DNA from 3 places in the Peribacillus sp. FSL M8-0224 genome. Region 1 is predicted to be linked to each of the others. Evidence: riboswitches for the same ligand, from Rfam matches in the RefSeq annotation. Region 1 holds a riboswitch; each other region holds the start of a gene.
The links. Region 1 has a riboswitch for S-adenosylmethionine ahead of MKX49_RS11595 (YezD family protein). Riboswitches for the same ligand answer to the same signal wherever they lie in the genome.
Positions count from the first base shown of each region.

Region 2: another riboswitch for S-adenosylmethionine. It lies ahead of MKX49_RS00180 (sugar ABC transporter substrate-binding protein); the one in region 1 lies ahead of MKX49_RS11595 (YezD family protein).
Region 3: another riboswitch for S-adenosylmethionine. It lies ahead of MKX49_RS23750 (O-acetylhomoserine aminocarboxypropyltransferase/cysteine synthase family protein); the one in region 1 lies ahead of MKX49_RS11595 (YezD family protein).

Region 1 is NZ_JBBOOJ010000001.1:2,411,708-2,414,840, forward strand. It holds gene sat (sulfate adenylyltransferase) at 1-715, opposite strand, end outside; gene MKX49_RS11590 (phosphoadenylyl-sulfate reductase) at 768-1,484, opposite strand; gene MKX49_RS11595 (YezD family protein) at 1,654-1,797, opposite strand; SAM riboswitch class I at 1,954-2,062, opposite strand; gene ssuE (NADPH-dependent FMN reductase) at 2,343-2,876, opposite strand; gene MKX49_RS11605 (TetR/AcrR family transcriptional regulator) at 3,064-3,133, opposite strand, start outside.
Region 2 is NZ_JBBOOJ010000001.1:35,306-38,438, forward strand. It holds gene MKX49_RS00175 (GTPase domain-containing protein) at 1-962, shown strand, start outside; SAM riboswitch class I at 1,057-1,162, shown strand; gene MKX49_RS00180 (sugar ABC transporter substrate-binding protein) at 1,278-2,390, shown strand; gene MKX49_RS00185 (sugar ABC transporter ATP-binding protein) at 2,447-3,133, shown strand, end outside.
Region 3 is NZ_JBBOOJ010000001.1:4,871,551-4,874,683, reverse strand. It holds gene gcvH (glycine cleavage system protein GcvH) at 22-405, shown strand; gene MKX49_RS23760 (toprim domain-containing protein) at 500-865, shown strand; gene MKX49_RS23755 (thioredoxin family protein) at 869-1,177, shown strand; SAM riboswitch class I at 1,322-1,429, shown strand; gene MKX49_RS23750 (O-acetylhomoserine aminocarboxypropyltransferase/cysteine synthase family protein) at 1,529-2,839, shown strand; SAM riboswitch class I at 2,957-3,069, shown strand.

The DNA.
Region 1 (3,133 bases):
TATCAAGCAGCACTTTATAGCTTTCCATTCTTACATCTGCCGGAATGTCATCTGATTTAGTGGCACCGACTAGAGGATTTAAGAATAAACCGTCGACGATTTCCAATGCTGTCTTTTGGATATATTCATGTGCACGGTGAACAGGGTTCCTCGTTTGGAAACCGACAACCGTTTCCCATCCTTTTTCAGCGAAAGCCTTCCTTGTCTCGACTGGGTCCAAATAATGAGCTTGAAATAGCGGACGCTCTATTCTCTTGATCAACTTTATTTCCCCGCCGACATATACATCCCCGCGGTTATATAAATTTTTCACTCCAGGATGCTTCTCATCATCTGTTTGATATACCAATGTCGCTTCCAATTGCTTATCTGGAGTGTAAATATCGGAAACGGAGAGAACCCCGTAAGTTTCACCTTCATGGGTTAATGTTACTTCTTCACCTATAGTAAGGCTTTCTGCAGCTTCTTCGGTCAAAGGCAGCGTAATCGGGATGCTCCATACATGTCCGCTGCTAAGCCTCATATCCTTCACCACTGTCTCATAGTCACTTTTTGTAAAGAATCCTTTAATCGGGCTGTAGGCACCAGTGCCTATCAATTCAAGATCGCTTAAAGCAATTTCATCGATTTCGATTGACTTCGTTATTTTACTAAAATCATATTTTGGTTCCCAAAGATCGATTAATGTTCCTCCGTGCGGTAAACTGATTGTCATGCTAATTTCCCCCTATGGCTTCTATTTATTTAAGCCTATAATTTCTATTTATTTAAGATAAATGCAATCCGCATTCCGTTTTTTGAGCTCCTTGCCAACGGCCTGAGCGTAAATCATCTGCATTGAAGGCAGGTGCAGTACACGTTTTACATCCAATGCTCGGATATCCATTATCATGCAGGACATTATATGGAAGTCCATTTTTGTGGGCATAGCGCCAAACATCTTTCCATGTCCAATGTATGAGTGGGCATATTTTAACTGATTTGAACTTATTATCCTTATTGATATACTCGGTCTTAGCCCTTGTTTCGGATTGCTCCCTCCGCAGTCCCGAAAGCCAGGCTGTTGCCGATGAAAGCACATCTGTAAGCGGAACGATTTTACGGATGTTACAGCACTTATTGGAATCACTAAGCCATAATTCATCGCCATATTCCGCCGCTTGTTCCTCAAGCGTCAAGTCAGGTTTCTTCATTTCGATCAAAAGCTTCGGATATCGCTTCTTCACTTCCTCGATCAATTGGTAAGTTTCCTCAAAATGAACATCTGTATCAAGGAAAACTATTTTAGCCGAAGGATTGACCTTCGCCAATAAATCCGTAAGCACGATGCCTTCAATACCAAAACTGCAAGCATAAATCAGTTTGTCTCCATAATGGTCATTCGCCCATTGCAGAACTTCCAAAGCACCTTTTGTCTCACTGTCTGCAGGAAATACAGGGAAGTCCCCTGTATTGAAATTTTCATAGTTTATTAATGCAGCCAACTTTGTAGCCCCCTCTAAAAACTTGCTGTATCAGGTTAGAGTAACTGTTGATCAATTCCCGTTGTAATATTCCCCGGGTTATTTGAATCTAGGAAAAAGAGACGAATCTAACCAATACTCTCTTTATATCAGTTAAACCCGCCTCTAGTTTTTCTAGTCAGCAGATACCTTATTTAATTCTTAGTTTTTCATTTCTCTCCATTTGAATGATTTTACCATCCTGGACAATAAGTGTAATGGATCCATATTTCATTGAATTAAGCATTTCTTGAAGTCGTTCAAAAATTTCTTCAAGCTGATTCTCTTTATCCAAACCAGTTCCTCCTTTAAGAAAATCCGCGAATATTTTATTTTAAATTTCTTAGATTTATATAATTCCATACAAACTTACATTGTTATGGTCTGCCTAAAATTTTCACAAAAAACAAAAATCTTTCCATGATGGAAAGATCGCAAGGTAAATATCTTTACCTTATCTTCCAAAATGATCAACATTTTGTTGGAGGTAGCACCTTGCATCCATCATGCAGGTTGCTGGACTTCAAAGGGCCAATTCCCTCCGTCGCTCTGGATAAGTTTTATTATTTTAAATATTAACATATATTTAATCCTTGTCAATGGAGTTTTCTTATAAAATAACTTGGTTTAATATTATGGATGAACTGTTATTTTTATACACACTATTCAATTTATGATTTTATGTTCATATAAATGCGAAAATAGACTCGTCTTTTTAGATAAAGTCTCCAAAAAAATGAGTCTATTTTCATTATTAGGCCTATTATTGACGCGTGTTATTCTAAAAAAAATTTCTAGGGTTCCAGTCTTTTTATAGAAGGAATTAATTTATTGAAGTCATTAATTTCTTAACTGTATCGCTTCTACAAATTCTTGAACCTGACTCTGGACGCGATCAATTAAATGCAAATCATTGATCGGGTTTTCTGGATTCTGTTTATCTATTTCCTTATCAACAAAATAAATCCCCTGCAGCGGCTCGCCTTTTAATATTGAAATTAATGGTTTAAGCGCATAGTCAATCGCCAATAGATGCCTGTTACTTCCACCAATCATGATTGGCAGCACCGGCTTCCCCTTAAAAGCACCTTCTGGCAGCAAATCAATCAATGCTTTCAATACACCTGTATAAGAAGCCTTATAAACCGGTGAACCTATAATGACTCCTCTGGCCGCTTGAATTCTCTCTGAAAGCTTTGAGATATCCTCGCTATTATATTTCCCTTGGAATAAATCATCTGCTGAGAAATCCGTAATCGAGAAATAAGCTGTAGTAAATCCTGCATTTTCGACTAATGATTGAATATGTTTTAGTGAAATGTCCGTTCTTGATGGAATAGCCGGACTTCCTGATAAAATTACGATATCGCTCATTTGATACCCTCCAATGTTACAAGATTTCCAGATATAATTTTCTTAAAGCATTTCGTGAAGTATACATTTATCGTAATTGTCTGAAAAATATAAGTCAAATCTTACACTCTGGACATCTACTCTGAATGAAAAAAGAAACGGTCATATTTACGGCTTGATGCTCATGCCCTTAAATATGACCGTTTCATTATGTATGATTTTGTTTCCCATGAATACCATATACCAAAAGTTGAGCAATGCTCTTAATTCGTTCAGAA
Region 2 (3,133 bases), 2.4 Mb from region 1:
TCATTCGTAAAACTTTATCTTATCTATTAGAAAAACGGACAGCCAATGAGCGGAAATGCGAGCATTCCATCTCGTGGAATGAGCAGATGGAAGTCAAACTGAATGGAGCGGTCAATCAACTGGCTGATCTGGAAAAAGAAAAAAGTGAAAATATCATAAGGTCGTATCGTTCGCTTAAGGACGAAGTGAAAAGTCAGCTTTATTCAAAAATTCCTGAATTACTGAGGGATTGCTCTAAATCGTTAACGGAAAGCAGTGATTTCAGTCAGGTCCATGTACAGTTAAACCAGGAAATGAATGAGCGGATTCAAAACTTCATTTCTGACAAGATCATGCCTCAATATTACCGTTCTCTTCAAGACTGGATTGCCAGTTCCCAAATGGAGTTCTCACAAAGCCAGCAGTTCATGGATGAGATGAGTGCCGGATTCAATGAATTATACAAAGAAGAACGGATTACACTGGCAGGTGACTTCAGGGTGTTGGATGACTGGCGTCGTGATGCCGACCGGATGACAAGCAGTATCCGCATCGAAAACGTTAATATCCTTTTGCGCAGGACTCCATCACAATTGCTGCTTAAAGGAGCAGGGAAGCTATTTGGGGCGATACCGCAAAATAAGGCCAATATGTACAATCGTTACAAGAAATACCTGGAAAGTGAAGATTACCTGGATGTTGCCGAAATGATCACGGAACGTTTTCTAACCCAATTTGGATTGTTTGAAAAATCATTGGATCGGGACATCTCACTTTTCTATCGCAGTTCATTTGCCTTACTTCAAAAAACGATAGAGCAGACGCAGACTGAAATAAAAGACTACCAGGCTGCATTGGAGCATATGAAAGAAAATCCTGAGGTTTACCGTGATCCGATCACGTTGTTCGAAGTGAAATTAAGGCAGTTGGAGAGGCTTGAAAAAATCGAGAAAAAGCGTCTAGCCCAGCTTCAAAGAAAATAAAAATAACGGGAAACATTTCAAATATTCAAAAATCTATTGACTTTACGACTATATCCCTATAAAGTGATAATTACGAAAACGTAACACAATATATCTCTTATCAAGAGTGGCGGAGGGACTGGCCCTAAGATGCCCAGCAACCGTTCCATTAGGAATTGGTGCTAAATCCTGCAAAACAGAAATGTTTTGACAGATAAGAGAGGGAAAAGTCTGCAAAACAGCCGATTAAACCTCTCTATATTAGAGAGGTTTTTATTTTGGGATTTACACCGACTTAACTGATAAGACTAATGAGAAAACATGGAGGGAAACAAGATGAGAAGGTCTATTAAAGGGATATTCATTTCTGCCATCGCTTCGGCTTTGCTTTTAACGGGTTGCTCTGCAGGGCAGAGTTCCACAGAATCGAAGAAAGAAGAAAAAGTATCATTTGAAAATGTCCCGGAGAGATTTGCTGATGGCGATGGAGCCAAAATCAAGGTGATCCGTAAAATTGGCGGTGATGATCATACTGCCCAATACCTGGCGGGGGCGAAAGAAGAAGGAGAAGCACTGGGGTTTCAAGTGGATACGTACACAGCCAATGGTGATACGGCTAAATTCCATGATGCGATAGCACAGGCTTTGGAGGAAGATTACGACGGCTATATCATTTCACATGGTGATGATGCCGCAACTGTAAATGACGTTCAGAAGTTGGTTGATGCAGGTAAAAGCGTTGTCACATTCGATTCAATAAGCGATCTATCTAAAATAGAGGGCGTGACATTAACTTCACAAGATGATGAAGCGCTGGCAACACTGGCTTTCGATAAACTGATAAAAGAACAGAAAGGTGAAGCGGCAATTGCATATCTTTGGGTGGATGGTTTTCCTCCAATGGTAAGAAGAAATGCAGTCTATCAGGAAAAATTAAAAGAAAATCCTGGGATTAAAGAAGTCGAAAGATTCGGAGTGGCATCCGCTGATACTTCGGTGCAGACACAAAATGCTGTAGCCGCAATGCTGAATAAATACCCTAAAGGTAAATTGGATGCCATTTTCGCAACATGGGATGCCTTTGCTATCGGTGCAGCCCGGGCGATTAAAGAAGCGGGCCGCGATGAAGTAAAGATATATGGAATTGATGTTTCGAACGCAGATCTCCAGGAGATCCAATCGGCTGATAGCTCATGGTCCTACACGGCAGCAGTCGATCCCAAGTTGATCGGTGCAGTGAATATGAGGATATTGGCTAAAAAATTAGCTGGCGAAGAAACGCCGCAAACATATGATTTGGAGGCATCACTTATTTCGCAAAAGCAAATCCAAGCTTCAAAAGAAGCGGTAAACATGGCAAACCTGTCTGATATTGTCGATGGCTGGGGGGTATCGACGGAATTTGAAGAAGATTGGATGAAGGTTTTGAAAGATCATTATAAAAAATAAAAAGAGACACTCTCTTTCCAGCGAAGGGAGTGTCTGTTCTATAAGGGGGAATGGACATGGGCAAGCAACTAGAAATGAAGAAGATTTCGATTGAATTTCCGGGGGTGAAGGCGCTGAGTGATGTTGATTTTTCCGTACAATCAGGAACAGCCCACGCATTGGTCGGTGCAAACGGAGCAGGGAAATCGACGTTAATGAAAGTTTTATCGGGAGCCCATGTTCATTATTCAGGTGACATTTTTATTGATGGGATGAAGTGGGATATCCGCTCGCCAAAAGCTGCTCAGGGACAGGGCATTCAAATAGTTTATCAGGAAGTGGATACCGCCCTCATCCCTTATTTAACAGTTGGGGAAAATGTAATGTTGAATGATATGGTCCAAAACATGGGAAAAAAACAAAGGGTACAATGGAAAGAACTGCACAACAAAGCCACTTCTATTCTTGAAGATATGAAAATTCATGTCCCTTCGAAAAAGCTGGTTAGAGACCTTACCTTGGCTGAAAAACAGATGGTCCTGATAGCAAGAGCCGTTTCGACAGAATGCAAATTCCTGATTCTCGACGAGCCAACTGCTCCGTTAAGTCATACGGAGACGACGGAACTTTTTCGAATTGTAAATGAGTTAAAGCAAAAAGGCGTGGCAATCATTTTCATTTCACATTGTCTGCCTGAGATTTTTGAAATCTGTGAGGAAATTACGATCATGAGGAATGGGGAGCGTGTCACTTGTCGAAAAATC
Region 3 (3,133 bases), 2.5 Mb from region 1:
TGTACATATGGAGGGTTAATTATGACAACAACACCAAAAGAACTTCGTTACACTAAAGAACATGAATGGGTCAAAACGGAAGATGGAACAGTGCGCATTGGAATTACGGCATTCGCACAGTCCGAGCTTGGGGACATCGTATTCGTTGAGCTTCCGGAAATCGGCGATGAATTGAAAGCGAACGAACCATTTGGAAGTGTTGAATCCGTTAAGACCGTTTCTGAGCTTTATGCACCTATCAGTGGCAAGGTTGTTGAAGTAAACGAAGATTTAAGTGACAACCCTGAATATGTAAATGAGTCTCCTTATGAAAAGGCATGGATGGTCGTGCTTGAACCATCTAATGTCAGTGATATTGAAAACTTGATGAGCGCTGAAGAGTATGAGAGTTTAATCAACGGTTAAAAAGAAAGGAGAGGGGGGACTGAAAAGGCCTGCTCTCTTTTTCATTTGTACAGTGGGTGAGTTGCGCACATAATTCGTGAGATGGAGTGATGACATGGAGTGGGGCGAATTCGATAAAGTGATCATTGTAGAAGGCAGTTCCGATAGAAGAAAAGTTGCCTCCGTTTTAAATGAAGATGTGGAAATAATATGTACGAATGGGACCATATCATTAACTAAGCTGGATGAATTAGTGGATGAATTGATGGACCGTGATGTTTATCTCCTTTTTGACGCAGATGAATCAGGAGAAAAGCTGCGGAAGCAGTTCCGAAGGGAAATGCCGGAAGCGAACCACCTGTATATTAATAAAATGTACAAAGAAGTGGAGAGCTCACCCGAACATCATATCGCAACTGTGCTCCTATCTGCCAATATGAATGTGAAAATGAAATTTCTAAGTCAAAGGGTGAACGACTAATTGATGCAAGAATGGAAAGAAGAAGAGTGTAAGCTTGCTGTTGAAAATGGGGAAACCTTTTGCTTATATTTATATACACCTTTATGCGGCACCTGTCAGGTGGCCTCCAAGATGTTGACGATATCCTTGGAGCTTTTTCCGGAATTGAAGGCAGGCAAAATGAATATGAACTATGTCCAAGCAATTGCCGAATCATATGAAATCGAAAGTGTTCCTTGCTTATTGCTTTTCAAAGAAGGGCAGCTGCACAAAAAAATATATGCCTTTCAATCCGTTCCTTATTTGTACGGATTGCTTAAGGAAATCAGCTAGGAAACCAATCAGAACCGCGGTTGGTTTTCTTTGTTGCTGACATTTGAATGAGAGAAGAGAAAAACAAAGAATATTCTAACAATTCATTGACTGATTTAATCTAAAATGCTATATTTTGAATTAAGTAATGGCAGAATTTAATAGTTCTTATCAAGAGTGGCGGAGGGACTGGCCCGACGAAGCCCGGCAACCGGTATAAATTTTTATATACGGTGCTAATTCCAGCAGAGTGTTGGCTCTGGTAGATGAGGTGTGTTCTTGAAACCTCTTCTTATTGAAGTGGTTTTTTTGTTTATAAAAAGCCAGATTTCATATAAATCCAACTAAATCCATAGAAAAAGGTGAAATTATATGTCAGAGAAAAAGTTGCGTTTCGAAACATTAAGTGTTCATGGCGGTCTCCAAGCTGATGAAACAGGTGCCCGTGCCGTTCCTATCTACCAAAGCAATGCATACTTGTTCAAGGACACCGACCATGCAGCGAATTTATTTGGCCTAAAGGAGAATGGCTATATATATACACGGCTTCATAATCCCACGGTCAGTGTTTTTGAGGAAAGGATGGCTTTATTGGAAGGCGGTATCGGCGGATTGGCAACGGCAAGCGGAATGGCCGCCATCTCACTTTCAATCCTGAATATCGCCGCTGCAGGGGATGAGATTGTTTCTGCCTCTACATTATATGGCGGTACGTATAACCTTTTTGAAAACACTCTTCCTAAATATGGGATCAAAGTGAAGTTCGTTTCTCCCGATGACCCTGAAAACTTCAAAAGGGCGATTACGCCAAGAACTAAAGCCATTTTTGCTGAAACGATCGGAAATCCAAGTTTGAGGGTGCTCGATATTGAAGCGGTAGCGGAAATTGCCCACGAAGCCGGCATACCTTTAATCATTGATAATACCTTCGCGACACCGTATCTTTGCAAACCAATTGATTTTGGAGCGGATATTGTCATCCATTCCGCTACAAAATGGCTTCTTGGAAATGGAACGACGCTAGGCGGTGTCATCGTGGATGGAGGGAAATTTGATTGGAACTCGCCGAACTACCCTGGCTTCACGGAGCCTGACCCAAGTTACGACGGTCTGGTATACGCCGAGGCAGTTGGACCTGCTGCATTCATAACGAAAGCCCGAGTCCAGTTACTCCGTGATTTGGGCCCAGCACTAAGTGCCCAAAGTGCATTCCAGTTTACGCTTGGACTTGAAACGCTGCATGTAAGGATGAAAGAGCATCTATCCAACACCAAGTCTGTCATAAACTATTTAAAAAACCATCCTGCCGTTACCTGGGTTTCACATCCTGGTGATGAGGATCATCCCGATAAAGCCCTTGCGGATAAGTATTTGCCAAAGGGAGCTGGATCTGTCGTGACATTTGGGATTCAAGGTAATCGCGAAGCTGGGGCAAAACTTATCAATTCGGTGGAATTATGGTCCCATGTGGCTAATGTGGGGGATGCGAAGAGCTTGATCATCCACCCAGCCAGTACGACCCATCAACAATTGAATGAGGCGGGTCTTGCGAAAGCGGGCGTAAGTGCCGATCAAGTCCGATTATCGATTGGGATTGAAAATGTAGACGACTTAATAGAAGATTTGGAGCAGGCAATTGAAAAGGCGACGAATATCGTCTCCTTGACTTCCAAATCGGTTTAAGTAAAGTTCCTGTTCATTCTTGTACTAGAAATAATATACATTGCGCTCCTTTTTTATCTATGATAAAATTTCTCCATACTAAAGAACTTAATGATGTACAAATATTCTATATATTAGCTCTTATCAAGAGAGGTGGAGGGATGTGCCCGATGAAACCCGGCAACCGACAAGGAGATTTCCTTGGAAAGGTGCCAATTCACACAAAGTTTAATCACTTTGGAAGATGAGAGGAAGGCCTGTTTCTTCACCTGCCTTTCTGCTCATGCAGAAAGGTTTTTTCTATTTTAATTGGGA